Regions from separate parts of the Streptomyces sp. NPDC052107 genome, predicted to be linked through region 2. Evidence: riboswitches for the same ligand, from Rfam matches in the RefSeq annotation. Region 2 holds a riboswitch; each other region holds the start of a gene.

The links. A riboswitch is a leader RNA that binds a small molecule or an ion and turns the genes downstream of it on or off. The one in region 2 is predicted to bind S-adenosylmethionine.
Region 1: it holds a riboswitch for S-adenosylmethionine, as region 2 does, so the genes downstream of both, AB0M27_RS00830 (aminotransferase class V-fold PLP-dependent enzyme) here and AB0M27_RS37775 (hypothetical protein) in region 2, are expected to answer to the same signal.
Region 3: it holds a riboswitch for S-adenosylmethionine, as region 2 does, so the genes downstream of both, thrC (threonine synthase) here and AB0M27_RS37775 (hypothetical protein) in region 2, are expected to answer to the same signal.

The regions. Positions count from the first base shown of each region.
Region 1 is NZ_JBFAWG010000001.1:173,083-182,990, forward strand. Features, by position in the region: gene AB0M27_RS00795 (Ig-like domain-containing protein) at 1-82, shown strand, start outside; gene AB0M27_RS00800 (hypothetical protein) at 191-592, opposite strand; gene AB0M27_RS00805 (heme-copper oxidase subunit III) at 759-1,379, shown strand; gene AB0M27_RS00810 (c-type cytochrome) at 1,443-2,255, shown strand; gene AB0M27_RS00815 (Rieske 2Fe-2S domain-containing protein) at 2,252-3,310, shown strand; gene AB0M27_RS00820 (cytochrome bc complex cytochrome b subunit) at 3,307-4,944, shown strand; gene trpD (anthranilate phosphoribosyltransferase) at 5,063-6,127, shown strand; SAM riboswitch class IV at 6,203-6,319, shown strand; gene AB0M27_RS00830 (aminotransferase class V-fold PLP-dependent enzyme) at 6,482-7,843, shown strand; gene AB0M27_RS00835 (Lrp/AsnC ligand binding domain-containing protein) at 7,894-8,175, opposite strand; gene AB0M27_RS00840 (rhomboid family intramembrane serine protease) at 8,172-8,915, opposite strand; gene AB0M27_RS00845 (hypothetical protein) at 9,071-9,310, shown strand; gene AB0M27_RS00850 (NYN domain-containing protein) at 9,353-9,908, shown strand, end outside.
Region 2 is NZ_JBFAWG010000070.1:17,813-27,720, forward strand. Features, by position in the region: gene AB0M27_RS37730 (tetratricopeptide repeat protein) at 1-222, opposite strand, end outside; gene AB0M27_RS37735 (hypothetical protein) at 228-536, opposite strand; gene AB0M27_RS37740 (hypothetical protein) at 1,150-1,365, shown strand; gene AB0M27_RS37745 (restriction endonuclease) at 1,362-2,060, shown strand; partial or broken gene AB0M27_RS37750 (transposase) at 2,118-2,354, opposite strand; gene AB0M27_RS37755 (YrhB domain-containing protein) at 2,558-2,830, shown strand; partial or broken gene AB0M27_RS37760 (NF041680 family putative transposase) at 3,015-4,471, shown strand; gene AB0M27_RS37765 (WD40 repeat domain-containing protein) at 4,496-6,055, opposite strand; gene AB0M27_RS37770 (hypothetical protein) at 6,258-6,572, shown strand; gene AB0M27_RS37775 (hypothetical protein) at 6,719-7,708, opposite strand; SAM riboswitch class IV at 7,843-7,950, opposite strand; gene AB0M27_RS37780 (DUF3293 domain-containing protein) at 8,146-8,424, shown strand; gene AB0M27_RS37785 (hypothetical protein) at 8,895-9,233, shown strand; gene AB0M27_RS37790 (helix-turn-helix domain-containing protein) at 9,769-9,908, opposite strand, start outside.
Region 3 is NZ_JBFAWG010000003.1:182,242-192,149, reverse strand. Features, by position in the region: gene AB0M27_RS04660 (extracellular solute-binding protein) at 1-714, shown strand, start outside; gene AB0M27_RS04655 (DUF3263 domain-containing protein) at 760-984, shown strand; gene otsB (trehalose-phosphatase) at 1,188-2,021, shown strand; gene AB0M27_RS04645 (trehalose-6-phosphate synthase) at 2,009-3,505, opposite strand; gene AB0M27_RS04640 (glucosyl-3-phosphoglycerate synthase) at 3,580-4,524, opposite strand; SAM riboswitch class I at 4,686-4,850, shown strand; gene thrC (threonine synthase) at 4,868-6,151, shown strand; gene AB0M27_RS04630 (MoaD/ThiS family protein) at 6,148-6,423, shown strand; gene AB0M27_RS04625 (cold-shock protein) at 6,855-7,061, shown strand; gene groL (chaperonin GroEL) at 7,389-9,011, shown strand; gene AB0M27_RS04615 (Uma2 family endonuclease) at 9,103-9,402, opposite strand; gene AB0M27_RS04610 (hypothetical protein) at 9,556-9,789, shown strand; gene AB0M27_RS04605 (hypothetical protein) at 9,786-9,908, shown strand, end outside.

The DNA.
Region 1 (9,908 bases), on a different contig from region 2:
CAAGGGCAGCGCGCTGACCAACGGCAAGTCGGACGGCCCGTCCGAGGTGGACACGGTGCGCCTCCAGCCGGCGGCGCTGTGAGCGTGTCCGGAAGGGGCGCGGGGCTGTGTTGATGTGCGGCTACCGCCGCGTGGGCGCGACGAGGACCCACCGTCCCGCACCCGCGCACGCCCCAGGCGCCCCTCCCCGCTAGGCGCTCAGCAACCGCTTCTGACGGAGCAGAGAAGCAAGGGCCGAGGCGAACTCCACAGGATCCACCGGAAGGGTCACAGCGGCATCCGCCCGGCTCCACGTCGCCAGCCACGCATCCTGCGGCCGCCCCATGAGCAGCAGCACCGGCGGGCAGTTGAACACCTCGTCCTTGATCTGCCGGCACACCCCCATGCCGCCCATCGGCACGGCCTCACCGTCCAGCACGCACACGTCGATACCACCCTGGCCCAGCTCACGCAGCACCGCGTCGGGCGTCGCGCACTCCACGAACTCGACCAGGGGGGCGTCGGGAGCGGGCCTGCGGCCGGTGGCCAGCCGTACTTGCTCGCGGGTGTTGGAGTCGTCGCTGTAGACCAGCACCGTGGCGGTCGGCTGCATTGTTCCTCCGGGACGTCAGCGTCGTACGGACGGGACGGACAAGGCCGTTCGGGCGGAGCTTACTCCCGTGGAAGTCCCCATGAACACCACGTCAACACCGGTTCGGCGGGCAGCAACACTCCGAACGGCACCCCCCGGAGTGAGGGCGGGATAAGCGACCGACATAATGTCGGTCGTGGCGACAGCAACGACAGTAGAAACCGGGCACGCGCACCCGTCGGTCAACCGGCCGAACCTCACCAGCGTCGGAACCATCATCTGGCTGAGTTCCGAGCTGATGTTCTTCGCGGCCCTCTTCGCGATGTACTTCACCCTGCGATCGGTGACGGGTCCGGCGCACTGGAAGCACATGGCCGACGCGCTCAATGTGCCCTTCTCCGCGACGAACACCACGATCCTGGTGCTCTCCTCGCTCACCTGCCAGCTCGGCGTGTTCGCGGCCGAGCGCGGTGACGTGAAGAAGCTCAGAGGGTGGTTCATCGTCACCTTCATCATGGGTGCGATCTTCATCGGCGGTCAGATCTACGAGTACACGAGCCTGGTGAGGGACGAGGGCATCTCGCTCTCCTCCGACCCGTACGGCTCGGTGTTCTACCTGACCACCGGCTTCCACGGCCTGCACGTGACGGGCGGTCTCATCGCCTTCCTGCTGGTCCTCGGCCGCACCTACATGGCCAAGAGGTTCACCCACGAGCAGGCGACCGCCGCCATCGTCGTGTCCTACTACTGGCACTTCGTCGATGTGGTCTGGATCGGCCTTTTCGCCACGATCTACCTGATCAAGTAGCCGGGACCGGCTCCCGCACATCCAGAAGCACCGACGCAGAAGATCCTGACACCGGGGTAATCCGTGAAAAAGCTCTCCGCACGACGACGCCATCCGCTGGCGGCGGTCGTCGTCCTACTCCTCGCGCTGGCGGCCACTGGGGGGCTGTACGCCGCGTTCGCACCCGCGGGCAAGGCGCAGGCCGATGATTCCGCCCAGTCTCTGACCATCCAGGAGGGCAAGAAGCTCTACGAGGTCGGCTGCGCCAGCTGCCACGGCACCGGTGGCCAGGGCTCCTCCGACGGGCCGAGCCTGGTCGGCGTGGGTGCCGCGGCCGTCGACTTCCAGGTCGGCACCGGCCGTATGCCCGCCGCCACCTCGCAGGGCGCCCAGGTCCCGCGCAAGAAGGTCGTCTACAACCAGACGCAGATCGACCAGCTCGCCACGTACGTCGCCTCGCTGGGCGCCGGCCCGAACGTGCCGACCAAGGACCAGTACGGCCCCGACGGCGCGGACATCGCCAAGGGTGGCGAGCTGTTCCGCACCAACTGCGCCCAGTGCCACAACTTCACCGGCAAGGGCGGTGCCCTGACCAAGGGCAAGTTCGCGCCCACGCTGGAGGGTGTCGACCCGAAGCACATCTACGAGGCCATGCAGACCGGCCCGCAGAACATGCCGTCGTTCCCCGACACCACGTTGTCCTCGAAGAACAAGAAGGACATCATCGCGTACCTGCACGCGGTCGACAGCAGTGACACGACGAACCCCGGCGGTCTGGAGCTGGGCGGCCTCGGGCCGGTCACTGAGGGTCTGTTCGCCTGGATCTTCGGTCTCGGCGCGCTGATCGCCGTCGCCGTCTGGGTCGCCGCTCGGACCGCAAAGGCCAAGAAGTCATGAGTAGCCAAGACATTCCAGAAGAGAACCTGCCCGCTGAGCAGGACCACGCCCACGGCGCGGTGACGGTCGCGGACGAGGAGAACCCGTTCGCCGACCCGGGGCTGCCGCCCCACGAGCATCGCATCCAGGACATCGACGAGCGGGCCGCCAGGCGGTCCGAGCGCACGGTCGCCCTGCTGTTCACGCTGTCGATGCTGGCCACCGTCGGCTTCATCGTCTCGTACGTGACGATCCCGCACGACAAGAGCATCTTCGTCTTCCCGATCGGTCACCTCAGCGCGATGAACTTCGCGCTGGGCCTGACCCTCGGTGCGGCGCTGTTCTGCATCGGTGCGGGCGCGGTCCACTGGGCCCGCACCCTGATGTCCGACGTGGAGGTCGCCGACGACCGGCACGCCATCGAGGCGCCGGCGGACGTCCGGGCGAAGGTCCACGCGGACTTCCGCCAGGGCGCCAAGGAGTCGGCGCTCGGCCGTCGCAAGCTGCTCCGCAACACCATGTTCGGCGCGCTGGCGCTGTTCCCGCTCTCCGGCGTCATGCTGCTGCGCGACCTGGGTCCGCTGCCCGGTACCTCGCTGCGCCACACGCTGTGGGCCAAGGGCAAGCGCCTGGTCAACATGAACACCAACCAGCCGCTGCGCCCCGAGGACGTCGCCGTCGGCTCCCTCACCTTCGCCAAGCCCGACGGGCTGGAGGAGACGGACGAGGACTTCCAGACGGAGATCGCCAAGGCCGCGCTGATGATCGTCCGGCTGCAGCCCGGCAACATCAAGGACAAGCGCGAGCTCGACTGGTCGCACGAGGGCATCGTCGCCTATTCGAAGATCTGCACCCACGTCGGCTGCCCGATCTCGCTGTACGAGCAGCAGACGCACCACGTGCTGTGCCCGTGCCACCAGTCCACCTTCGACCTCTCCGACGGTGCCCGAGTGATCTTCGGCCCCGCCGGCCACGCCCTGCCGCAGCTGCGCATCGGTGTGGACAGCGAGGGTTACCTCCAGGCGCTCGGCGACTTCGAGGAGCCCGTCGGTCCTGCATTCTGGGAGCGCGGATGAGTACTGCAGCGAACGAGACGCCCCGCTCTCGCGGGAAGGCACCGGCCGGCGAGCGCGTCGCCGACTGGGCCGACGGCCGGCTCGGGATCTACGCCCTGGCCAAGTCCAACATGCGCAAGATCTTCCCCGACCACTGGTCGTTCATGTTGGGCGAAGTGTGCATGTACAGCTTCATCATCATCATCCTCACGGGTGTGTATCTGACGCTGTTCTTCCACCCGTCGATGAACGAGGTGGAGTACCACGGCAGCTACGTCCCGCTGCAGGGCCAGCTGATGTCCGAGGCGTTCAGCTCGACCCTGCACATCTCCTTCGACGTGCGCGGTGGTCTGCTAATCCGGCAGATCCACCACTGGGCCGCGCTGATCTTCCTCGCCGGCATGTTCGTGCACATGATGCGCGTGTTCTTCACCGGCGCGTTCCGCAAGCCGCGTGAGATCAACTGGCTGTTCGGCTTCCTGCTGTTCGTCCTCGGCATGTTCACCGGCTTCACCGGTTACTCGCTCCCGGACGACCTGCTCTCCGGCACCGGTGTCCGCTTCATGGAGGGCGCGATCCTGTCCGTGCCGATCGTCGGCACGTACCTGTCGTTCTTCCTCTTCGGCGGTCAGTTCCCCGGTCACGACTTCGTCGCCCGGTTCTACTCGATCCACATCCTGCTGCTGCCGGGCATCATGCTCGGCCTGATGGTGGGCCACCTGATCCTGGTCTTCTACCACAAGCACACGCAGTTCGCGGGTCCCGGAAAGACCGAGAAGAACGTCGTCGGCATGCCGCTGCTGCCGGTCTACATGGCCAAGGCCGGAGGCTTCTTCTTCCTGGTCTTCGGTGTCATCGCGGCCATCTCGGCGATCGCCCAGATCAACCCGATCTGGGCCATGGGCCCCTACCGTCCGGACCAGGTGTCCACCGGCGCCCAGCCCGACTGGTACATGGGCTTCTCCGAGGGTCTGATCCGCTTCATGCCGGGCTGGGAGATCAACCTCTGGGGTCACACGCTCGTCCTGGGCGTGTTCATCCCGCTGGTGATCTTCCCGTTGGTCCTCGTGGCGATCGCGGTCTACCCGTTCATCGAGTCCTGGGTCACCGGCGACAAGCGCGAGCACCACATCCTGGACCGCCCGCGCAACGCTCCGACCCGTACAGGTCTCGGTGTCGCCTGGATGACGGTGTACCTGACGCTGCTGGTCGGCGGTGGCAACGACCTGTGGGCCACCCACTTCCACCTGTCGATCAACGCCGTGACCTGGTTCGTCCGGATCTTCTTCTTCGTCGGCCCGGTCATCGCGTTCCTCGTCACCAAGCGGATCTGCCTGGGTCTGCAGCGCCGCGACCGCGAGAAGGTGCTGCACGGTCGCGAGACCGGCATCATCAAGCGCCTGCCGCACGGTGAGTTCATCGAGGTGCACGAGCCGCTCAGCCAGGAGCAGCTGCACACCCTCACGGCCCACCACCAGTACGAGCCGGCCGAGATCGGCCCGACGGTCGACGAGAACGGTGTCGAGCGCAAGGTGCCGGCCTCGGAGAAGCTCCGGGTGAAGCTGTCCAGCGCCTACTACGGGGAGGACAACCAGATCCCGAAGCCGACCGTCGACGAGTACAAGGAGATCACGAGCGGCCACGGCCACCACTGATCCCCGCGTCGCCACGCCACGCTGAAGGGCCCCGTCCGGCTTACGGACGGGGCCCTTCGCCGTGTCCGCGGGTGGATAGGCTGGGATCACACTGTTCTTACGACACCAGGAGCGGCTGATGAGCGCTGTGACCCCCGCTGGAGGCGACACCGCGGCGGGCCGTTCCTGGCCCGAGGTACTGAACGCCCTGCTGGAGGGCCGGGACCAGAGCGCGGACGCCACGGCATGGGCGATGGACCGGATCATGCGCGGGGAGGCGACGGACGCGCAGATCGCGGGGTTCGCCGTGGCCCTGCGCGCCAAGGGCGAGACGGTGGAGGAGATCACCGGGCTCGTCCGCGCGATGTACGCCCACGCCAACGTCATCGAGGTGCCGGGGGAGACCGTCGACATCGTCGGCACCGGTGGTGACGGTGCCAAGACGGTGAACATCTCCACGATGTCCTCGATCGTCGTCGCCGGCACCGGCGCGAAGGTCGTCAAGCACGGCAACCGGGCCGCGTCCTCGGCGTCGGGCGCGTCGGACGTGCTGGAGAAGCTGGGCGTCAATCTGAACCTCCCGCTGGAGCGGGTCCCGCAGGTCGCCGAGGAGGCCGGGATCACCTTCTGCTTCGCGGTGAAGTTCCACCCGGCGCTGCGCCATGTGGCCGCCGCCCGTGGCCAGTTGGGCATCCGTACGACCTTCAACGTCCTCGGTCCGCTGACCAATCCGGCGAAGGTCCGCGCCCAGGCCGTCGGCGTGGCGGATCTGCGGATGGCCCCGATCGTGGCCGGCGTCCTCGCCGAGCGCGGCAACTCCTCCCTGGTCTTCCGCGGCGACGACGGCCTGGACGAGCTGACCACGACCGCCACCTCGCGGGTCTGGGTCGTCCGGGACGGCAAGGTCACCGAGCAGACCTTCGACCCGAGGGACGTCGGCATCGCCCTCGTCCCCGTGGAGGCCCTGCGCGGCGCGGACGCGTCGTACAACGCGGAGGTCGCCCGCCGCCTGCTCGACGGTGAGACAGGCGCCGTACGGGACGCGGTGCTGCTGAACTCGGCGGCGGCGCTCGTCGCGCTGCGGCCCACGGACGCGTCGCTGACCGAGCAGCTGCGGGCCGGGATGGCGACGGCGGCGGAGTCGATCGACTCCGGTGCGGCGAAGCGGACGCTGGAGCGGTGGGTGGCGGCGAGCAACGCCTAGTGCTCACCGGGGATCGTCCCGCAATCCGGACTCGGGTTGCGGGACGACGATCATTTCCCGTACGTTCCTGTACCAGGTCATGAGTGACAGCCATTCGGCCCCGGCCGGCTGTCCGGCAACCCTCCGTCCGTGGCGGGGTGCCCCGGGTGAGGACCAGGCCGTAGGCAGCGAGGTCTACGGCAAGCGCGGACCCCTCGCGCGCTGCTGAGAGCGCGGGACCAGGGGTCCTGGTCATCGAGGGAGCCTTCCGTGAGCAAGCGAATGCGATAGGGCCGCCGAGCCCCGCCTCCGCACACCCTTTTTTTCGCTTCTCCACGTACGCCTTTTCTCGTACGTCCTCACGGGAGTCCACCCATGTCTGTCTTCACCGCTGCCTCCGACCAGTCCGTTTGCTCCCCTCTGCCCGTTCTGGGCCGGGATGTCACCGTGCCGCTCGTCACCGGCGGCGAGGTCACCTACGCGGCCCTCGACTACGCGGCCAGCGCCCCCGCCCTGCAGCGCGTCTGGGACGACGTAGCCGCCTACGCGCCGTACTACGGCAGCGTCCACCGTGGCGCCGGCTACCTCTCCCAGCTCTCCACCGACCTGTTCGAGAACACCCGTAAGACGGTCGCCGAGTTCCTGGACTGCCGCCCCGACGACCAGGTGATCTTCACCCGGTCCACCACGGACTCCCTGAACCTCCTGGCCCGGGCTCTCCCCGCCGACTGCCAGGTCTTCGTCTTCGAGACCGAGCACCACGCCTCGCTGCTGCCCTGGCAGGACGCCCAGGTCACCTACCTCAACGCCCCGCGCACCCCGCAGCAGGCCGTCACGACCCTGGAGCGGGCCCTCGCCGATCGCGACCCCCACGGCCCGGCCCTGGTCTGCGTCACCGGCGCCTCGAACGTCACCGGCGAGCTGTGGCCCGTACGGGAGCTGGCGGCGGCCGCCCACGCGCACGGGGCCCGCATCGTCCTGGACGCCGCCCAGCTGGCCCCCCACCACCCCGTGTCCGTCCGTGACCTGGACCTCGACTGGGTCGCCTTCTCGGGCCACAAGCTGTACGCGCCCTTCGGCTCCGGGGTCCTGGCCGGCCGCACCGACTGGCTGCGCGCGGCCGAGCCGTACCTGGCGGGCGGCGGGGCCAGCCGCACGGTCTCCCGGCGGCAGGACGGCGGCGTGGACGTGGAGTGGCACGAGAGCGCCGCGCGGCACGAGGCGGGATCGCCCAATGTGATCGGCGCCTACTCCATCGCGTCGGCCTGCAAGGCGCTCACCGAGGCCGGCTGGGACGCCCTGGTGTCCCGCGAGCGGCACCTGATCGCCGGGGTCCGCGCGGGCCTGGCCGAGGTTCCCCAGGTGAAGGTGCTGTCCCTCTTCGGGGACGACGCCCCGCGCGTCGGCGTGATCTCCTTCGTCGTCGAGGGCTGGAACAGCTCCCACTTCGCCGCGGCCCTGTCCGCCGAGTACGGCATCGGCGTCCGCGACGGCCTCTTCTGCGCCCACCCCCTGGTCCGCACCCTCCTCGGCACCGACCCCCAGACCCAGGGCGAGTGCGGCGCCCCCGAGGCCGCGCCGGGCGAGAAGTCCCTCAACGCCATCCGCGTGAGCTTCGGCGCGGGCACCCCCGACGAGCATGTCGACCGCTTCGTCACCGCGGTCCGGGAACTCGTGACCGAGGGTGCGAAGTGGACGTACAGGACGGAGGACGGCCGCTGCGTACCGGCGGTGTGATCAGCACCCGGACGGTGCGGGGGGACGGCGCGGGCAACCAGGGACGAACCCTAGTTGTCCAGGCCGATCGAGAACGCGGCCTCCAGGTCGTGCTGCGAGTACGTCCGGAACGCCACATGCGTATCCGTGCCCTCCACACCGGGGATCTTGCTGATCCGGCCGGGGATGACATCGGCGAGATCATCGTGCCGCCGCACCCGGACCATCGCGATCAAGTCATACGTGCCGGTGACGGAGAAAACCTCGCTCACCGACTCCAGCGAAGCGATCTGCTCCGCGATCTCGGGGATCCGGTCCACGCTGGTCTTGATCAGGACGATCGCGGTGATCACGGCTGGTTCTCTCCCTCGGGTGCCGGAGCTGGGGCGCACTTCACTCTAGTCGTACGGCCGTATCGGACCCACGCGTAGCCGAAGCCCAGACCGAAGCCGACGAGGTGCGCCAGATACGCCACCCCGGGGCCGTCGGAGCTCTGCTCCGCCGCCGCCCACTGCAGCGCCGCCCAGAACGGCAGCACGACCCACGCGGGGAACCGCAGTGGCAGGAAGAACAGGAATGGCAGAAGACTGGTCACACGGGCGCGCGGGAACAGGTAGAGGAACGCTCCGAGAACCGCCGAGATCGCCCCGGACGCGCCCACCAGCGACTGCTCGGAGGCGGCGTTGGCGGCCGCGTAGCCGAGCAGGGCGAGATAGCCGCAGCCGACGAAGAAGAAGGTGAACTCGACCCGGCCCATCCGTTCCTCGGTCATCGCGCCGAAGACGAAGAGGAAGAGCATGTTGCCGAGCAGATGCACCCAGCTGCCGTGCACGAACAGGGCCGTGGCGGGGGTCAGGGCGTCCCGCACCGGCTTGGCGAACAGCTCGGCCGGCACCACGCCCCAGCGCCGGAAGTACGCCTGCTGTGCGGCCGGCAGGCCGTCCCGGGAGCCGTATCCCGGTGTCAGCCCCGAGGCCGGGCCCAGGACGAAGAGCAGGCAGCACAGGGCGATGAGGCCGTACGTCATGGGTGCCGAGCTGCTCCGGACCGCTCTGAAGGCCCTGCCGGCCGCCGTGCTCCACTGGCTGATCATGAATACAGAGCATGGCGTAACGGGACGCAAGCGGACAGACCGCCTCGCCGCCGGGGACGGACCAGCGGCGAGTTGCCGCCAGGCCGTAGGGTTACGGCCACACGCGTCGGCCGGCGGCGCGGCGAGCGACTACGACAAGGAAGCGGACAGCCACGATGACGGTTCCCCTGCCGACCGCCACCACCCGATGGCGCTGCGCCCTGTGCGGCAACCTCACCCGGTTCGACGTGACGCGTTCCTCGAAGGTCGTCGAGTACGTCCACCTCGATCTGGCCGGTGAGCCGACCGTGGAGGAGCGCGAGGTGGTCAGTGAGACCATCGAGTCGGTGCGGTGCCGCTGGTGCAACGCGGTGGACCAGGTGGAACTCGTGGACAGGCCGGGCGCCGGCTCCTGAGCGGAGCGGCCCCGAAGAAGTTGACATAGTGGGGTGTGACGGATGGTGGAGACCACAGGCGGGGGGCCGGGCGACGGCACCGCTGAGGTGCTTGACCGTCCGCTGCCCGACGGGGTGCGCCGCAGAGTCGTCCAGATCATCTCGGACGGCTTCGGTCGGCTGACCGTCTCGGAACTGCCCGCCCAGCTGAGGCAGTACGCCCGGTTCACCCCCAGTCGCCGGGCGAAGTTCGCCGGGAACGCCATGGCGGCGGCGCTGGAGACCGATGCGCTGTTCCGGCAGCGGATCGGGGAGAAGTTCAGAGAGGCGCAGCCGGAACTCGCCGGCGCACTCGACTCCGGCTCGCCGCTCCCGGCCGCGGATCCGCTCGACGTGGCGGCCGCGGCCTATGTACTGCGCCCGACGGGCTGGGTGAAGCTGGTCACGGCGGTCGGCGAGGAGGTCCAGCGCGCGGACGCCGAGCGCGCCGACGAGGAGAGCCGGGCCGAGCTGGAGCGGCTGCGCGCCGAGCTGGCCCGGGCCCGCGAGCACACCCGCGCCGAGACCGAACGGCTGCGTACGGAGCTGGAGTCGGCGAAGAAGGAAGCGGAGTCGCTGC
Region 2 (9,908 bases):
GCCGGGCGCCAGCACCTCAAGCAGCTCCTCGACCTGTTCGTCGCGGCCTATGAAGGTGGCCGAGGCGGTGGGCAGGCCGGACAGTGCCGGGGTGATCTGCGGGGGCAGCTGCACGGTGATGTCCCTGCCCTGGATCACCGCGTGGAAGAAGACACCGCCGCTGATCTGGTTCTCCACCGGCGAGCCTGCACCCTCCTCGCCACGGGGGTCCGCGTCGGCCATGTGGGTCAGCCCTGCGCGGAGGACGTACCGGGGCCCGGGCCGGCCGGGGGCGACGGCGGGGTGGTGAAGGAGATCCCGGAGAAGTCCCGGCCTTGCAGCGCCGGCCCGTGGAAGGTGCCGCCGCTGATCTCGTTGTGCACCTCACCGTCGCCGGTGCGCACCAGCCGCGCCTGCTCGTGCCACCGCTCCAGGCCGGCACGGAAGTCCGCGTCCACCAACGCTCGCACCGCCAACGCGGTACTGAGCGCCTGCGCGCGCGCCGGATCGGACGGCGCCCGCTCCAGCTCTGCCAGCTCCGCCTCCCCCGAACCCACCGCGGGAGCGTCCTCGGTGTCCTGACCGCCTTGGAATGGGCGCCGCACCAATGCACTCAGCCCCGCCCACGTCTGCCGACCGATCTCACCACCGGCGCCACCCGCCAACGCCACCAGCAGCCCCACCGACACCGGATCCATCCCGCACCGCCCTCTCCACCTACGCGCCGACCGGTAGCACGCTACGAGAAGCTACGCCTCCGCCACACGGCAAGTTCGAACTACCGTCCACCGCGCAGTTACAAACTGCTGGGTCTGGCACGCCCCGTGCCGTATGAAGCAGCCGCGTATCCCCCGGCCGGTCCGTTGTCGCAGGGTGTGCTGCCCTCCGGGGGCCCGTCCGTGGAGGGAGTGCACCCCGACCCACCCACCAGTCACCACCCACACACCGCAAGATCACCCGCCTCCCCCGGCCCCCTCCGAGAGGGCCGCGGTGTGGGGGCGGAGCCCCGCAACTCCTGAGGCGTTGTCAGTGCGGGCTGTCAATATGGCTGGTTGGAGCGATGGTGCTACGAGGGGGAGGGCAGCCATGCCTTGGGTACGGCCGTACGTGCGCTCTGACGGGACACCGGTTCGCGGGCATTCGCGGTGGGCTCCGGGCGCGAGACGAGAAATGACGATCTTCGCTGTGTTCGCGTTAGCCGTGGTCGGGTTCGGCAACGGCCACGCTGCGGCGGACGGGGCGGGCGGCAAGACGGCGCCGGGCTCGCGGTCGACGGTCCACTACCCGATCCGGTTCGACACGACGCCGACGTGGCAGCAGAGGCCGCAGCCGACGCCGACCGTGTCGTATCCGATCCGGTTCCCGTCCCCGCAGGGGACCCGGTGAGTGGGCGGCGGCCGCCGGCGCGGCGGCGTAGGCGACGGCCGAGCAGGCGGCAGCAGAGGGATGCCCAGCTGATCGGCTTACTGCTGGCGGCGGTCGTGGTGATCGCGTTAGTCGTGGCGGTGGTGAACTGGCTGCTGGCCCACTGGTGGGTCCTCCTCGTGCTCCTGGTGCTCGCCGTGCTGGCGGTCGGGGGCTGGCTGTACAGCCGTCAGCAGAGGGCGCGGTGGGAAGCGGTCCGGGCGCAGGGGCTGCGCTACGGGCTGCCGCCGCTGGACGCGCTCCACCACTCCCGGTTCGAGGAAGCGATACGGGATCTGATGCGCCGGGACGGGTGCCAGAACGCTCAGCGGGTCGGTGGCGGCGGAGATCTGGGCGCGGATGTGAAGGCGACCGACCCGTACGGGCGGCGCTGGGTGATTCAGTGTAAGCACCGCCGCAACGGTGCCCGCGGCTCGGCGGTGGGCACTCCGGACCTGCAGGTGCTCAACGGGACGGCTCGGCAGGTGCACGGGGCGGACGTCGCGGGCATCGTGACGAACGGGCGGGTGACTGCGCCGGCGGTGACCTTTGCCAAGCAGCAGCGCCTGCACGTGGTCGGCCGGCAGACCCTGGGCGTGTGGGCGGCCGGCTCGCGGCCGCTGTGGGAGCTGCTGCGGGCCGTTCCGCCCCCGCGTCGCTCAACGCCGTTGAGCTGAGAAGGGCCTCGTTGAGGGGAACCCGGCAATTTTGCCGGGTTCCCCTTAGCTTGATCTTTAACCTGTGCGGCGGGGCTTCGGGGTGGTTGTCTTCTTCTTTGGTCGTCTTGCTGGCTGTGCCTTCTTGGGTGTGTGCACGTCGTGGCGTGGTGCGGGACGGGTGTTTTTCCGGCCCGGTGGCCGGCCGGGACCGGGGAGGGTGGGTTTCGGTGCTCTGGCCGGGCAGGCGGCCTGTGGGCGGATGTGCCGGAAGTCGCGGCGGACGCGGGCGGGAGTGAGCCTGTCCGGAGGGCTATCCAGCGGGCTCAACGTTCGGCACCAAGCACCGTCGACGTCCTCCGGACGGGCACCGACCCGATTTTCCCGGCCGCGGGGCGGGACCGAAAGGGCCCGGGACGACTATCCAGGACGGCTCCGACGCCGTGATCACACCAGCCACGCGAAGATCATCCCAGGATGGTTAGGGTGCCTTCGTCGAGCCGACGGACTGGAGACGAATGGTGGAGCAGGACGAAGCCCTGCAGCTCGCGGTGGCATTTCTCGCGGCCAGCCAGCGCGACGACGAGCCGCCTCTCGCCATCGACACAGAGCGAGTCCGCGAGAACAACGGCCTCCTGATCGTGCCTTACAACTCTGTGCAGTACCTCGCCTCGCGTGATGTGAGGGAGCAGCTGTTGGACTGCTGGCCCATCCTCGTCGACCTCGAACGCGGCGACGTACGGTTCGGGACCCTGGAGGAGCGGCATCTGTGGAGAAACCCGAGCATCTGACGAGGCTGTGGCTGTCCGCGACCACAGTTACGGGACAGCCCTTAGCTTGATCTTTAACGTCCGACGTCGAATGGTGCGTCGAACTTGATCACTCGGTCCGGTATCCGCCGTACACGGAAGCGGCCTTCGTCTGAACATGTGCTCCGACCAAGGAACACACATCTTCAGAACGAAGGCCGTGGGGATGAGTCTGCTGCATCGCGACACACGCCGAGACGCTTTGGCGCAACTGTCATGCTTCCGGGGCGAGTTCTACTCCTGTCTCACCGCTCGTTCGGATGCGTTGTTCGAGCTGGCTGATGCTGTCCTGTGCGGCGACGGGCCGGTGAGGTCACTGCCCGAGCTGTCACTGGTCGGCGAACACCGCCGAGGCCATGGCGGACTCTACTCAGCCGTCGCCCGCGGCCGGGTCGATGCCGACCGTCTGCGGCGGGTCCTGGCCTCGGTGCCACTGCCACGGGCCGTCGATGGCCGGCTGGTCCTGGCCGTCGACATCACCTGCTGGCTGCGCCCCAATGCCCACACCTCACCGCAACGGATCCTGTGTCACACCTATGGCCGGGGCAAAGACCAGCACATTCCGGTTCCCGGCTGGCCGTACTCGATCATCTGCGCACTCGAGCCGGGCCGCAGCTCTTGGACCGCTCCGCTGGACGCATTGCGCCTGGTGCCCGGGGACGACACCGCCACCGTCACCGCCCGGCAACTGCGCGAACTGCTCGAGACGCTGATCAGGGCAGGCCAATGGCAGGAAGGCGACCCGGAGATCCTCATCATCGCGGACGCCGGCTACGACGCACCCCGTCTCGCGTTCCTGCTCAGGGACCTGCCGGTGCAAGTGCTGGCCCGTATGCGCTCGGACCGTGTCCTGCGGCGGGCCGTCCCGCCCCGGCAGCCTCGCACCCAGGGCCGACCGCCCCGCACGGCAGCGAGTTCGTCTTCGGCCAGCCCGACACCTGGGGCACCCCGGACACCGAGACTGTCACCGACACACGTCTTTACGGCACCGCCAGAGCCCGCTCCTGGGACCGGCTGCACCCCAGGCTCACCCACCGCTCCTCCTGGGCAGTCGCCGACGGCACCCTCCCCGTCGTCGAGGGGACGGTGATCCGCCTGGACATCGACCACCTGCCCAGCGGAGCAACACCGAAGCCGGTCTGGCTGTGGTGGTCGGGCACCGACGCCACTGCGACGGACGCCGACCGTCTCTGGCAGGCCTACCTGCGACGCTTCGACATCGAACACACCTTCCGGCTGTTCAAACAGACCCTCGGCTGGACCGCTCCGAAGATCCGCACACCCGAGGCCGCCGACCGCTGGACCTGGCTGATCCTCGCCGCCTACACCCAACTGCGTCTGGCCCGCCCACTCGCAGCCGACCGGCGTCACCCCTGGGAGAAACCCAGCCCTCCGGACAGGCTCACTCCCGCCCGCGTCCGCCGCGACTTCCGGCACATCCGCCCACCGGCCGCCTGCCCGGCCAGAGCACCGAAACCCACCCTCCCCGGTCCCGGCCGGCCACCGGGCCGGAAAAACACCCGTCCCGCACCACGCCACGACGTGCACACACCCAAGAAGGCACAGCCAGCAAGGCGACCAAAGAAGAAGACAACCACCCCGAAGCCCCGCCGCACAGGTTAAAGATCAAGTTAGTGCGCTGGCATTTCACTTGCTCAGGCGCCATGTGCGACGCCGTTTTGCGGAGGCTGGCCGGCTGGTAGCTGGCCAGCCGGCAGGAGGCCTGTACAGGCGCACCCGTGTGCTCTCGCCCGTGGCCATCAAGCGGCCGTCCCTGGAAAACGCCACTGACCAGACACTGGGGCGAGGATCCCTACCTTGGGTCCCGATCATGGTGCGAGTGTTCACGTTCCATAGCCGCACGTCATCGCCATCGGTGACGGCGAGCAGGCTCCCGTCTGGGGAGAAGGCGAGGGAGTTGAAACCCTTGCCGCGACCTTTCAGCGGCTCTCCGATGGATTGCCCAGTAAACGGATTCCACAGCTGCACTGAGCCGTTGAGAGATCCGCACGCGAGGAGGTGTCCGTCAGGGGAGAACGCCACGTTTTGTGGTAGGAGGGGCTGGTCTCCAAAGAGCTTCGGTCCTTCGCTCCAGTCCGCCGTCTGCCATAGAGATACTCCCTGGGAGTTATCTGCGACGGCGAGCAGGGTGCCGTCGGGCGAGAATGCCACTCCGCTGCTGTGCAGGCCGAAGGGCCGACTGGCTTGGTGGCGGCCCAGAGCAACGTCCCAGACCAGCGCTGGACCGTCACTGTTTGCTGTGGCGAGCAGACTGCCGTCAGGCGAGAACGCAAGGGCCGTGACATCGCTGTCTCCGGTTGGAATAGTGTCCCCAAGGGGGAGGCCAGTGGCGGGGTCCCATAGCCGTACGGATCCCTGCTTGCATCCGCTGGCAAGCAACCTGCCATCTGATGAGAATGCCAATGCCTTAATCTCCCCCGGGTGCGGGAGAAGCGCCCCAACAGGACGGCCAATGGCCGTGTCCCACAACCGTACGGAGTCCGGGTCATATTCCCAGGCGCCAGGGCAGGCGAGCAGGTCCGCGATAGGTGAGAACGCAATCGCCCAACACGTGCCGGTGGGCCCAAGGCTGTGACCTGCGTCCGGGATGCGGTCGTACAGGGCAGTGACCAGGTCCTGAATACGAGTATTGGCTGCTTCGAGCGCGCGGCGCAGTTCGCCTCGTTCTGTCTGCCAAGACTGCGCGGCCGCCGAGAGCGGCAAGTGCTGGTCAGCCGAGGGATGTGCTTGCTCTGATGGGGTCTCGGCCGATTCGCTCGATTCGGCCGGGGGGAGAGCACTGGTCCCTGAGCGCTCCTCCACTTCTTGAAGCTCAAGATATGTGGCGGGCACCGATGAGGCAGTGGCGGTGCGCTTGCGCTCTTTGAGGCGCTTCATCTCCTGCCACCGGAGAGTCCAGTGCTGAACACGCGGATCATCGCGCTGAGCTGGCTTGCCGTCCTCGATGCTGAGCAGGATGCGGACCAAGGCGATCAGGTAGCTCAGTTCCGGCAGTCGCGTGCCGTTCAAGGCTTCGCTGATACCCGAAGGTGACAACGGGCGGGAGGCAGGTGCGAGTTTCGCCACCTTCCGCAAGGCAGGCGCCCCGCTTGCGATCCACAGATCCTTCAGTTCCGCAGCGAACGCCTGCAGTTCCTCGTCGAACGTCGCGCTCGGCACATGAGAATCATCGCTCTGACCAGCCATGTTGTACCCCCACCGGTAAGCATCTGGAGGCAAGGCTAGAACAACCGCAGCGAATCTCACCGAACTTCACCGAACAATGCCGTACAACGCCGTCCTGTTCGGCCGACCCGCCATGTACGGCGGTGATCTGCCTTGATCGGAATGCTGCGGGACCGTTCGCCTCATGCCCTCCAGGCACCGGATGTGCTGTCCACTAAAGGCCATGGACACCAACACATCCCTGAACCCAGCCCCTCCGACCGTCACCACAACCCCTGACCCGACCCGAGTGTTGTGGCTCGAGCTGCGCGACGGCTTAATCGAAGCCAGCCTCACGCTCTTCTTCGGCCTCCTGTGCACCCTTCTGAGCGTGGGCGTCGCCTACTACGGCTTCGTAGGCGAAGACGACTCCAAGGCCAGCGCCTGCACGTTCTTCGCAGCAGTTACTGCCGGCGCTTGCGGGCGCCTCGGACGCCGAGTGGTCAACCGTGTACGAGAGCGGATGAGGAGCAGCAGTGACCAGTCTGCCCAAGCCTGAGCACAAGCTCACGGACCCGGGGCAGGTGCTGTCAAAGCCGCGCCCCGTCGCTACTGCTCGCGTGCCTGGCAGCTGCTCGCTCTCCGCCCTTCGGCTGGACGGAAACAACAGGGCACAGGGCACGACAGCCTGGGGCCGTCAGTCGGTCACAGCTCGGTCAGAGGCACGTGGCAGCGTGTCCAGTGGACGCTCCAGTCGCCGTCGAGCGGGGTGTAGCCGGCCTCCCGCACCCGTTCCGTCGCCTGTTCCAAGTGGCTCCGCAGTTCTTCGAGACTGCCGCTGCCCAGCTCCTTGCTGCCAGCATCCAGTTCCAGCTGGAGGTACATGACGTGGTCCTCTCCCCGGTGCTCCGCACTGAACTCGACGGTGTAATAGCCGTCGCTGCCCTGGCTGTAGATGGACACATAGTGCTGCGTGATCTCGTCCGGATCGAAGCCGTACTCTTCGAACACTTCAAGGGTCTCGTACGGCGGGTCCGTGACGTCGCACGAGCTGCACCACCACTGGATCTGCCATGGACCGTCCGGGGCCCACCCCTCCCTTTCCAGCCTTGCCTGGGCGAGTTCGGTGAGGGTGGTGAGCGTTTCGAACCAGTCTCCGTCGGTGTCCGAGGTGATGTCGCCGCCCAGGTGATGGGCCGACTCCTTCCCCGTTCCTTCGGCGAAGTCGTCCACGACCGTCAGAACGCAGCCGGTGTCCTCCTGGTACTCCACCTTCGCGTACCGCCGCTTGTCCTCCTCGTCTCCCCGGCGGATGCCGGGCATGCCGGCACCCGTACGGGCATCGGTTCCGTCGGCCTCCTCGCCCTCCGCAGACACCGGGTCCGGCTCCCGAGGCCCGACGGGTGCGCGCCGACGAGGATTCAGGCAGACCGACTCCAACCGGGCCTTTCCGATACGGCTGCTGATCAGCGATCCGGGAACACGCTCCCCCTGGCTTACAGCACGCGCCTGAAGGGGGCGGTCCGAGCTGCGGTAGAAGGCGACGTCGAATCCGCTGTCGAGCCACTCGTCGAAGATCTCGTCAGTTCCAGGTCGGCCGGAGCCACTCGCCTCAGCCGTGCAGAACAGCGCCCGTCCAGCGTCAAGGCCGATGGCCACCAGGCCCACGCGGCCCGGCTCTGCGACTGCGGACATGGCGGGTCCGGGTGTCGGCTCAGGCTTTTGGGCCTGCCGCCCCGTCGGCAATTCGGGGATCGCGTCGGAAACCGGCACGGGCGGTCAACCTTCCGGAGTCGATGGACCCCGGTAGTGCACGTCCGCACCCCGGTGATCTGCGGCTTCCCAACGCACCGCGCGCTGGGCTGGTCGCCCCCGGGGCATCCGCGGCAAACGGATGTCATCCAGCAAGCCGGGGCTTGACGCTGGAACTCGTGACCGGGCGCGAAAGTAACACCCGTCCGGATCTTGCACAATGTGATCCACAACGCTTTGCCCCTTGACCGGTGGTGTGGCATGGTTCCGCTCGGTCACGACGCCGATCGCGCCGAGGACCGACTCCCACGGCCCTGTGGGAGCGAGCACCGATCTCCCTGCCGGTGGGTAAGGGGGTCCTTCGTCCACAGGAGGCCCTCATGCAGGTCACTGACGCTGCGACCACACCCCCGAACTGGGAACTCTACCGGCGGACGGTCCTCGACATCCGATTCCCGGACCGAACGGTACGGGTCAAACCGCGTCCGCGGGGCACGACCGAGGGCCCTTTCCCTAAACTCCCGGAACCCGCCGGCGCCGCCGCCCTCCACCTCGTCACGGCGTGTGACCCCCACGGCCGTCCCACCCTTGCCGAAGACAACGCCCGCGCCCAGGCCCGGCTCCTCGACGAGCTCGACCGGCGAGGGCTCGTGTGGTGACCCGCAGCGGGAGGCGATGCGCACGGCACGCACATCGAGCAGAGCGTCGCCATCGCCGGCCTGAACGACTCGGCGGCGCGTGAACTGGGGCGGTGCTCCGGCCAGCACGCGGTCTTCGCCTGGACCTCCGGCGCCTGGCGTCTGCTGTCCTGCGACGGCGGCGCGACCGACATAGGCGCGGTCCTCGTGCGTGACGCTGTTGGGACCATCCCCGCGGGTGCGGGGAGCAGACGAAGGGCGCCTGGAAGGGCTCCCGCACGTCCTCCTACGGCACCTCCGCCCGCCGGGCCAGAGACAGCGCCGGTCAGTCCGCCCGCCTGAGCAGCGCCCGCGCCATCGGAGGACAGCGCACGTCCATCGCTGCGTGATTCATACGCACCCCTGCGTGCGGGCCGTCCGACTCGACATCCGAGTCCGGCGGCCCGTGCCGTACCCCCGAACAGCAACCACCTCAAGCCAGGAGGGGCCCCATGGCCACGAACCGACAGATGAGCCGCGCCGACTACGAAACCATCTCCGCAGCCATCGCTGAATCCGACGACCAGGACTTCCACGCCCGCCGAAACATCGCCTTCAACCTTGCGGACGCTCTCACCGGCACCTCGGACCGCTTCGACCCCGTGCTCTGGCTGAACCAGTGCGAGGTCGGGCCAGTCTCCCCGGCCGACGTGGCGGGCTGGACGAAGCGCCTGGAACTGCGCGTGATCTCCATCGGCAGGCGGCGCCGCAACAGCCTCGCCATGGGCTACACCAAGACCGAGCAGTACATCGACGCCGACGACAACCCCCTGGACCTGGAGCGCGAGTAGGGACCATCCCCGCGGCTCCGACCGGCCGTTGCCGCACGGTCCAGAAGGGCTGTTCCTTGGCCCCCGATCTGAGCTACGCCGAGTGTTGCGACCGCACCGGAACGCCCTGGCGCTCCGCGCCGCAGGGGGAACTTGCGTGGACCGCGTACCGGGCCGAGCGCCGACGGCGTGGGGAAACCGTCGGCTACTTGTCACTTCGCGGCAGCTTCGGGAGGACCGGGCCGAGATCCCCGCGAGTTCAGGCGAACTGAGGGTTCTTCAGGGCGAACCCATGGGTCGGGTCTCTGATTCTGAGGGATGGACCCGCAGGTTCGTGGTCAACTCGCTGGGCCTGTCTCGGCGGCTTGCTGCAGTCAGGCCCGGGGCGGAGTCCGCATAGCGCATAGCGGTCTTGCCGTCGAGTCCGATGACTTCCGCGAGACGAGGGATTCAAGCCCTTCGGTCACGGTCGTGGTCGATGTGGAGTCGCTCCGGGGTCGTGTCCTGACCGGGAGTCGGAGCACTGATCCAGTGGTTGCTGGCTCGGCCGGTCGTGCTAGCCGGTGTTGCCGAGCGGCGTGGCCGCCTCGCGTGCGTCGATGAGTTCGTCCCAGTGTTCCGCTGCCCAGGTGCACGCTGAGGCCATCGGCACAAGGAGGCTGCGGCCGAGCGGGGTCAATGCGTATTCGACCCGGC
Region 3 (9,908 bases), on a different contig from region 2:
CCCGAGGAGGCCCAGGCCGAGACCATGCAGTGGCTGCTCAGCGGCAGCAACGGCAGTAACGGCGGCAACGGCTACACCGACGACATCGGCGCCTACACCATCGACTCCGCGCCGAACGTCCAGACCTTCACCTGGCTCAAGGACGACCTGGTCGACAAGGGCCTGACCGGGCCGGTCGCGCCCGGCAAGCTCAACCGTGCGACCGCCTTCGCCGCCTTCGCCGACGGTCAGGTCGGCATGCTCAACGGGCACCCCACGCTGATCCAGCAGGCCGAGAAGAAGGGCGTGGAGTTCGGCATGGTCCCGATGCCGGGGCGCACCGGCACGGCCAGGGCCTCCATGGGCGTCGCCGACTGGATGATGGCCTTCAAACAGAACGGGCACCGCGACCAGATGGGCGACTTCCTCGACTTCGTCTACACGGAGAAGAACGTCCTGGCCTTCTCCCGCGAGTACGGCCTCCTCCCGGTCACCGGCTCCGCGTCCAACGCGATGAGCGCGTCGGACTCCGCCCCCGACAAGGCCCTGCACCCCTTCCTCGACCAGCTGGCCACCTCCGAGCTCTACCCCGTCGGCAAGACCACCTGGGCGTCGGTCAGCGCGGCCGTGAAGCAGAACATCGGCCAGGCCGTCGCCCCGGGCGGCGACCCCGCCGGCGTCCTGACCCGCCTCCAGGCGACGGCGACGGCGGCGGACAGCAGCGCGAAGAACTGAGAAGAACTGAGCGGCCCTGTCAGACCCCACCGCTACGGTGACTGCATGGAACTCGCCCCCCGCGAACAAGCCATCCTCGCGCTGGAGCGCCGCGGCTTTCCCGGCCCCGGCGCCAAGGAACGAGCGATACGCGAGGAACTGGGCCTGTCCCCGGTCCGCTACTACCAGCTGCTGAACGCGCTGCTGGACGACGAGAGAGCGTTGGCGGCGGACCCGGTGACGGTGAACCGCCTGCGGAGGGTACGGGAGTCCCGGCGCACGGAGCGCTGAGCTCGGGATGCAGGCACCCTCTGGCCGGGTGTGGGGCGCTTACCGGCGCAGGCAGGGCGCCGCTGCGCCCACCCGTGTGGCGGCTCGCGGCGCGTGTGCCTGGCAGGGCGCCTTTCCAGCCGACCGAGACGGGTGGGTGGGAAACGGGGTCCAGGGGCGCAGCCCCAGGAGTGTTCTGGGCCCGCGCTGGATAGTGTCGCTGTATGGACCCTCTGCCGACCCCGCGGACCCAGCCCGGCCGGGACGGCCTCGCCGCGCTCCTGGCGAAGCCGTCCGCAGCGACTGTGGGTCTGGACTTCGACGGCACTCTGGCCCCCATCGTCGCCGACCCCGAGCAGGCCCGCGCCCACCCCGAGGCCGTACCCGCACTCGCCGCCCTGGCCCCCAAGGTCGCCTCCGTCGCCGTGATCACCGGCCGCCCCGCCGCCGTCGCGGTCCGCTACGGCGGCTTCAGCGGCGTCCCCGGCCTGGAGCACCTCACCGTCCTCGGCCACTACGGCGCCGAACGCTGGGACGCCGTCACCGCCACCGTCACCGCCCCGCCCCCGCACCCCGGCGCCGCGGCGGCCCGCACCGAGCTGCCGGGCGTGCTGGACCGCGCCGGCGCCTGGCACGGCACCTGGATCGAGGAGAAGGGCCGGGCGGTCGCGGTGCACACCCGCCGCGCCGACGACCCGCAGGCCGCGTTCGCGGCCCTGCGTGGCCCCCTCACCGACCTCGCCGCCCGCCACGGCCTGATCGTCGAACCCGGCCGCCTGGTCCTGGAGCTCCGCCCGCCCGGCATGGACAAGGGCGTGGCCCTCACCGACCACGTCCGCAGGACCGGCGCCGAGTCCGTCCTCTACGCCGGCGACGACCTCGGCGACCTCCCCGCCTTCGACGCCGTCGACGAACTCCGCGCCGACGGCGTCCCCGGCCTCCTGGTCTGCAGCGGCAGCACGGAGGTCACGGAGCTGGCGGAACGGGCGGACATGGTGGTCGACGGCCCGGCCGGTGTCGTACACCTGCTGCGGACCCTCGCCGCTCAGCTGGACTGAAGCTCCTCCAGCGCCTGCAGCTGATCCAGGAACCACTGGGCCGGGGGAAGCGCGGTGGCCGCCGCGGCCAGCCTCTTGGTGCGGTCCGCCCGCTCCTCCGGCGGCAGGGACAGCGCCTCGTGCAGGGCCCGCCCGGTCTCCAGCACGTCGTAGGGGTTCACCACGAACGCGTTGGCGCGCAGTTCCTCGTACGCCCCGGCCTCCCGCGACAGCACCAGCGCACACCCCTGGTCGGAGACGACCGGTACCTCCTTGGCGACCAGATTCATACCGTCCCGGATGGGGTTGACCAGCGCCACGTCGGCGAGCCGGTACGCGGCCAGGGAGCGTGCGAAGTCGTCCTTGACGTGCAGGACGACCGGCGTCCAACCAGCCGTACCGAAGGCCGAGTTGATCTCCTCGGCCACCCGCTGGACCGCGGCGGTGTACTCCCGGTACACGATGAGGTCCTGCCGCGACGGATACGCGAACGCGAGATGCACCACCCGCTCCCGCCACTCGGGGTGCTCCTCCAGCAGCTGCCGGTACGCCAGCAGGCCGCGCACGATGTTCTTGGACAGCTCCGTGCGGTCGACACGGACGACGGTCCTGCGACCCTCGCCGATCTCCTCCCGCAGGGCCGCCATCCGCTCCTCGACGTCCGGCTGGTGCGCGCGGACCCGCAGGAAGTCGGCGTCGGCGCCGAGGGAGTGCACGCCGATCAGGGTTTCCCGGCCCTTGCGCAGATGTTCGATCGTCCTGGGGGCACCCGACGGCCAGGTCACGCGGTAACGCTCGGGGTCCAGACCCTCCGCGCACTTCTGGAAGGCCGTCGCCCACCGCCAGGTCAGGAACGCCACCCGGTCCGCCCCGAGCATGCCCGCCATCAGCTGCTCCCGGATGTCCTCGGGAAGCAGCTCGAAGTACTCCCGGGGCGCCCACGGCGTGTGCGAGAAGTGCCCGATCCGCACATCGGGGCGCAGCTCGCGGAGCATCCCCGGCACCAGGCACAGGTGGTAGTCCTGGACGAGGACCGCCGCCCCCTCGGCCGCCTCCTCGGCCAGCGCCTCGGCGAACGCCCGGTTGTAGGCCTCGTACGACGCCCACTGCCGCCGGAACTCCGCGTCGAAGACCGGCTCCAGCGGGGTCTGGTACAGCATGTGGTGGACGAACCAGAGCACCGAGTTGGCGATGCCGTTGTAGGCGTCCGCGTGCACCGTCGCGTCGATGTCGAGCATCCGCACCAGTTGTCCGCCGGTCGCCTCGACCGAGAGCCGGCGCCCGTTGTGGGAGCGCCGTACCGCCTCCCGGTCCGTGTCGCTCAGCGCGGCGCACACCCAGACCGCGTTGGCGTTCGGCCCGATGGCCGACAGCCCCGACACCAGCCCGCCGCCGCCGCGCTTGGCGGCCAGCGAGCCGTCCTCGCGCAGTTCGTACGAAACCGGGCCGCGATTGGACGCGACCAGCACCCGAGCCTTCTCGGCAGCACCCTGCGTGGAAGCCATGGTCCTCAACCTAGCCCGGCCCGGAAACGCTCAAACGCACGGCCACGCCCGGCACGCCCCCGTATACGACCGGTTCACGCCACCTTGCGCTCGGCATATTCCGTGATCTCCACCATCGGCGGCCGTTCCTCGGTGTCCACCGAGTAGGTGCGTGGCTCGAAGCCGTCCTCGCAGCGCTCGAACTGGGTGAGGGAGGGGCGGATCAGATGCCCGCGGGCCAGCCGGAGCTGGGCCGTGCGGTAGATCGCGGCGGCCATCCGGCCCAGCGCCTGCCCGTCCTGGTGCCGGTGCTTGCGCACGCCCACGTCCACCTGGGACAGCGCGTCGAGACCCACCAGGTGCAGGGCGTCCACCAGCATGCCCAGCTCCACGCCGTACCCGACCGGGAACGGCAGCTGTTCCAGCAGCGAGCGCCGGGCCGCGTACTCGCCGCCCAGCGGCTGCACGAATCCGGCCAGCTGCGGCCAGTGCATGTTCAGCAGCGGGCGGGCCATCAGCTCGGTGACCCGTCCGCCCTGCCCGGCCGTCCCGGCGAGCGGGCGGTCGTACATGCCCTTGACCAGGTCCACCCCGGGCTCGGTGAGCAGCGGGCCGACGATCCCGGAGACGAAGTCGGAGGAGAACTCCTTCAGGTCCGCGTCGATGAAACAGACGATGTCCCCACTGGTCACCAGAAGCGAGCGCCACAGCACCTCACCCTTTCCGGGGACGGCGGGGATGCGGGGCAGGATCTCGTCCCGGTGAACGACCCGCGCGCCCGCGGCGGCGGCGACCTCGGAGGTGCGGTCGGTGGAGCCGGAGTCGACCACCACGATCTCGTCGACGAGCGGGACCCGTTCCACGAGGTCGTGCCTGATGATCGCGACGATGTCGCCGACCGTCTCCTCCTCGTTGAGCGCGGGCAGTACGACGCTGATCGTCTGGCCGGTGCGCTGCTTGGCGCACAGGATGCGGTGGAGCGGGCGATCGGCCACGGACCAGGAGCGGGTGGCCAGCCAGCGCTCGACTTCTTCCAGCACGGTCTGCGGCTCCTCACTGTTCGTGATCGCACGGGCTGCACCGTGTGATCCATCTCGCGGTTCGGACGACTATCTCAACTGTCCTGGCCTTCGGTTACAGTCTTGAACAACGCCGGTGACCATCGCATGTCGGGGGTCAGCACGCGTCCACAACCGCATACCGCTCATCCAGAGGGGCAGAGGGACACGGCCCGATGAAGCCCCGGCAACCCTCCAGTCGGTACTCGTAGATCGGCCTGATCAGGCTCGATCGCTCCGCGAGGCTCCCGGCTAGGGAAGGTGCCAAATCCGTCTCACGGCGAGGTGCGTCGTGAGGAAGATGAGGAGAAAGGGCCTCGCCTCCATGGCTGTGCAGACAGTTGCAAGCTCCACGGATTCCACCGTCGACCTCGGTCCCGCCGCGGCCCTGAGCTGTCGCGAGTGCGGACACCGCGTTCCGCTCGGCCCGGTGTTCGCCTGCGAGGAGTGTTTCGGCCCGCTGGAGATCGCCTACGACTTCTCCGCCTACGACACCGAAGAGCTGCGCCGCCGTATCGAGGCCGGCCCCGCGAACATCTGGCGGTACGCGCCGCTGCTGCCCGTTCCGGCCGACGTGGCCGACAAGCCGAACCTGAACCCGGGCTGGACCAAGCTCGTCAAGGCCGACAACCTAGCCGCCGAACTCGGCGTCACCGGCGGCCTGTTCGTCAAGGACGACTCCGGCAACCCGACCCACTCCTTCAAGGACCGCGTGGTCGCCCAGGCCCTGGAGGCCGCCCGCGCCTTCGGCTTCACCACCCTGTCCTGCTCCTCCACCGGCAACCTCGCCGGTGCCGTCGGTGCCGCCGCGGCCCGCGCCGGCCTGCGCTCCTGCGTGTTCATCCCGCACGACCTGGAGCAGGGCAAGGTCGTCATGGCCGCGGTCTACGGCGGCGAGCTCGTCGGCATCGAGGGCAACTACGACGACGTGAACCGCTTCTGCTCCGAGCTGATCGGTGACCCGGCCGGCGAGGGCTGGGGCTTCGTCAACGTCAACCTGCGGCCGTACTACGCGGAGGGCTCCAAGACCCTCGCGTACGAGATCTGCGAGCAGCTCGGCTGGCGGCTGCCCGACCAGATCGTGGTCCCGATCGCCTCCGGCTCCCAGCTCACGAAGATCGACAAGGGTCTGCAGGAGCTGATCAAGCTCGGTCTGGTCGAGGACAAGCCGTACAAGATCTTCGGTGCGCAGGCCGAGGGCTGCTCACCGGTGTCCACCGCCTTCAAGGCCGGGCACGACGTCGTACGGCCCCAGAAGCCGAACACCATCGCCAAGTCCCTCGCCATCGGCAACCCGGCCGACGGGCCGTACGTCCTGGACATCGCGCGCCGCACCGGCGGTGCCGTGGAGGACGTGACGGACGAGGAAGTCGTCGACGCCATCAAGCTGCTGGCCCGCACCGAGGGCATCTTCGCGGAGACGGCGGGCGGTGTGACCGTCGGCGTCACCCGCAAGCTGCTCAAGGACGGCGTCCTGGACCCGGCGAAGACCACGGTCGTCCTCAACACCGGCGATGGACTCAAGACGCTGGACGCGGTGGCCGGGACCGGCCTCACCGCCACCATCCGACCGACCCTGGACTCCTTCCGAGAGGCTGGCCTCGCATGAGCGTGACCGTTCGCATCCCTACCATCCTGCGCACCTACACCGGCGGGCAGGCCGAGGTCGCCGCGGAGGGCGCGACCCTCGCCGAGGTCATCGCCGACCTGGAGAAGAACCACACCGGCATCGCCGCGCGCGTCCTGGACGACCAGGGCAAGCTGCGCCGGTTCGTCAACGTCTACGTCAACGACGACGACGTGCGCTTCGAGCAGGGCCTGGAGACGGCGACCCCGGACGGCGCCGGCGTCTCGATCATTCCGGCCGTCGCCGGCGGCTGATCGTTACCTAGGGTAACGTCAGTTACGCATTGTTCATCGAATTGCCTCCTCCGTGAGAGAAGCGGAGGAGGCAATTCTGTGTGATTGAGCGCGGTAGAGTTGGGGAACGCGCTCTCGGACCACCGGTCAAGGGCCCTGTATTCATGCCGCACGCCCGACAAGAAGTAGCCAAAGTGCGCGGGTTTTATGCGGCTTTTGTGGCGGTTTGTGGAGCCTGACTTGCCCTGAAGTCAGGCGAATTCTCCGCACATTCCGGACCGTTCCCGTCCAGAATTCTCGTCCGATTGACCTGTTGCAGACGGCAGTTGGACAGATACATTCAGCCGCGGTCGACGCGTTCCGGCGCACGCCCCCGACCGATGGGGGGTGAGGTCTGACCCGGGTCCGCGAAGTGTGGATCTGTGCAAGGGCCAGTAATAGGGGAGTTAGGCATGGCTCAGGGCACCGTCAAGTGGTTCAACGCGGAGAAGGGGTACGGCTTCATCGCGGTCGACGGTGGTGCGGATGTTTTCGTCCACTACAGCGCGATCCAGATGGACGGTTACCGCACCCTGGAAGAGGGGCAGCGGGTCGACTTCGAGATCTCGCAGGGCCAGAAGGGCCCGCAGGCGGACATGGTCCGGCTGGCGACCAGCTGAAGCACGCGTCGACTGTCAGCGACGTTCTTCGTTCATCTTCGAAGGGCTCGCACCTCACTCGGGGTGCGGGCCCTTCGTCATGCCCGGGGTGCGCGTGTTCGCGGGCGGCTGACGGGGGTGCCGTACCCCCGTAGGCGCTTGCACTCGACCATGCCGAGTGCTAATCATTGGCGTTAGCACTCTGAAGGTGAGAGTGACAGTGAAGGACCGGGTCGGTGAGGCCCGCAGGCCGGGTGGGGCAAGGAACCACAAGGCCGGCGAGCCGTCCGTCGCGGGCGCGGGCGCGGTCCGAAGGAATCACCCCCAGTCCTGGAGGGACCACTTCACATGGCCAAGATCATCGCGTTCGACGAGGAGGCGCGGCGCGGCCTCGAGCGCGGCATGAACCAGCTCGCGGACGCCGTGAAGGTGACGCTCGGCCCCAAGGGCCGCAACGTCGTCCTCGAGAAGAAGTGGGGCGCCCCCACGATCACCAACGATGGTGTCTCCATCGCCAAGGAGATCGAGCTCGAGGACCCGTACGAGAAGATCGGCGCCGAGCTGGTCAAGGAAGTCGCCAAGAAGACGGACGACGTCGCCGGTGACGGTACGACCACCGCGACCGTTCTCGCCCAGGCCCTGGTCAAGGAAGGCCTGCGCAACGTCGCCGCCGGCGCCAACCCGATGGCCCTGAAGCGCGGTATCGAGAAGGCCGTCGAGGCCGTCTCCGCCGCCCTGCTGGAGCAGGCGAAGGACGTCGAGACCAAGGAGCAGATCGCCTCCACCGCGTCCATCTCCGCCGCCGACACCCAGATCGGCGAGCTGATCGCCGAGGCCATGGACAAGGTCGGCAAGGAAGGCGTCATCACCGTCGAGGAGAGCAACACCTTCGGCCTGGAGCTGGAGCTCACCGAGGGTATGCGCTTCGACAAGGGCTACATCTCCGCCTACTTCGCGACCGACATGGAGCGCATGGAGGCGTCGCTCGAGGACCCGTACATCCTCATCGCCAACTCCAAGATCGGCTCCGTCAAGGACCTGCTCCCGCTCCTGGAGAAGGTCATGCAGTCGGGCAAGCCGCTGCTGATCATCGCCGAGGACGTCGAGGGCGAGGCCCTGTCGACCCTGGTCGTCAACAAGATCCGCGGCACCTTCAAGTCCGTCGCCGTCAAGGCCCCGGGCTTCGGTGACCGCCGCAAGGCCATGCTCGGCGACATCGCCATCCTCACGGGCGGCGAGGTCATCTCCGAGGAGGTCGGCCTCAAGCTGGAGAACGCGACCCTGGACCTCCTGGGCCGCGCCCGCAAGGTCGTCATCACCAAGGACGAGACCACCATCGTCGACGGTGCCGGCTCCTCGGAGCAGGTGGGCGGCCGCGTCAACCAGATCCGCGCCGAGATCGAGAACAGCGACTCGGACTACGACCGCGAGAAGCTGCAGGAGCGCCTGGCGAAGCTCGCCGGCGGTGTCGCGGTCATCAAGGCCGGTGCCGCCACCGAGGTGGAGCTCAAGGAGCGCAAGCACCGCATCGAGGACGCCGTCCGCAACGCGAAGGCGGCCGTCGAGGAGGGCATCGTCGCCGGTGGTGGCGTGGCGCTCATCCAGGCCTCCTCGGTCTTCGAGAAGCTGGACCTGGAAGGTGACGAGGCGACCGGCGCCAACGCCGTGCGCGTCGCCCTGGAGGCCCCGCTGAAGCAGATCGCCGTCAACGCCGGCCTCGAGGGCGGCGTCGTGGTGGAGAAGGTGCGCAACCTGACCCCGGGCCACGGCCTGAACGCCGCGACCGGCGAGTACGTCGACCTGGTCGCCGAGGGCATCATCGACCCGGCGAAGGTGACCCGCTCTGCCCTGCAGAACGCCGCCTCCATCGCCGCGCTGTTCCTCACCACCGAGGCCGTCATCGCCGACAAGCCGGAGAAGGCCGCCGCACCGGCCGGCGGCGGCATGCCGGGCGGTGACATGGACTTCTGATCGACCTGACGGTTGATCGCCTGTCCTTCGGACCGAGGGCGGTACGCCCAGCTTCTGGCTGGGGGTGCCGCCCTCGGGCGTTTCACGAGCCTCAGTCGGCGTAGTCCTTGAGGTCCTCGGTGTCGAGGGTGACGTTGACAGGAGAGGGGAGTGCGACGGCGACGCCCCACCTATAGGAGGGGGATTGCTGGTAGCGGCCGTCCTGGGGCTCGCTGTGGACGACGAGGGTGTCGTTGTCCCGGTCGATCAGCAGGCAGATGGGGATACCGGCCTCGGCGTAACCACGGACCTTGTCGATGCGGTCGCGACGGTCGGTGTCACGGTCGCGAGAGGTGACTTCCACGACCATGAGGACGCCGTCGGGGTTCGCCCAGTCCCCCTCCTGGGCGATGAAGTTGACGACGGATCGAGGTTCTTCGGTCCTGCCATGGCAACTCCTGGTCTGACAACAGAGGTTGTTGGGGCGCCCTCGCTGGCCAGGTTAGAGCGCTGGCGGCCACTCTGTGTGGTGTACCCGAACACTCAGCGTGGAGGAATTGGCGCAATGGAGATGAAGAAAGCGGCGGCGGACGAGCGGCCCGCACGGAGTGCCGAGGAAGCGGTGGAGCGGCTGCGTGAAGCCCTGCACGGCGTCGGGATCACACTGCCGTCGCTGCGGATCGACCCGGTGACCGGCGCCCAAGGGCATCCGTACGCCCTGGTCGACCTGGGCCGCTGCAACATCGGCGTCGCCTCGAAGCTGGCTGCGGCCCTGCGGGTGAAGGGCGGTGACGTGTGAGCCGTACACCCGTGTACGCCGTGGACCTGCGGAACGGGCGGATCGGCGAGGTCATGGGGCGCGTAGGAGGTTACGTGCAGCTTCGGCCGATCGGCGGTGGCCGGGAGTGGGACTGTCCG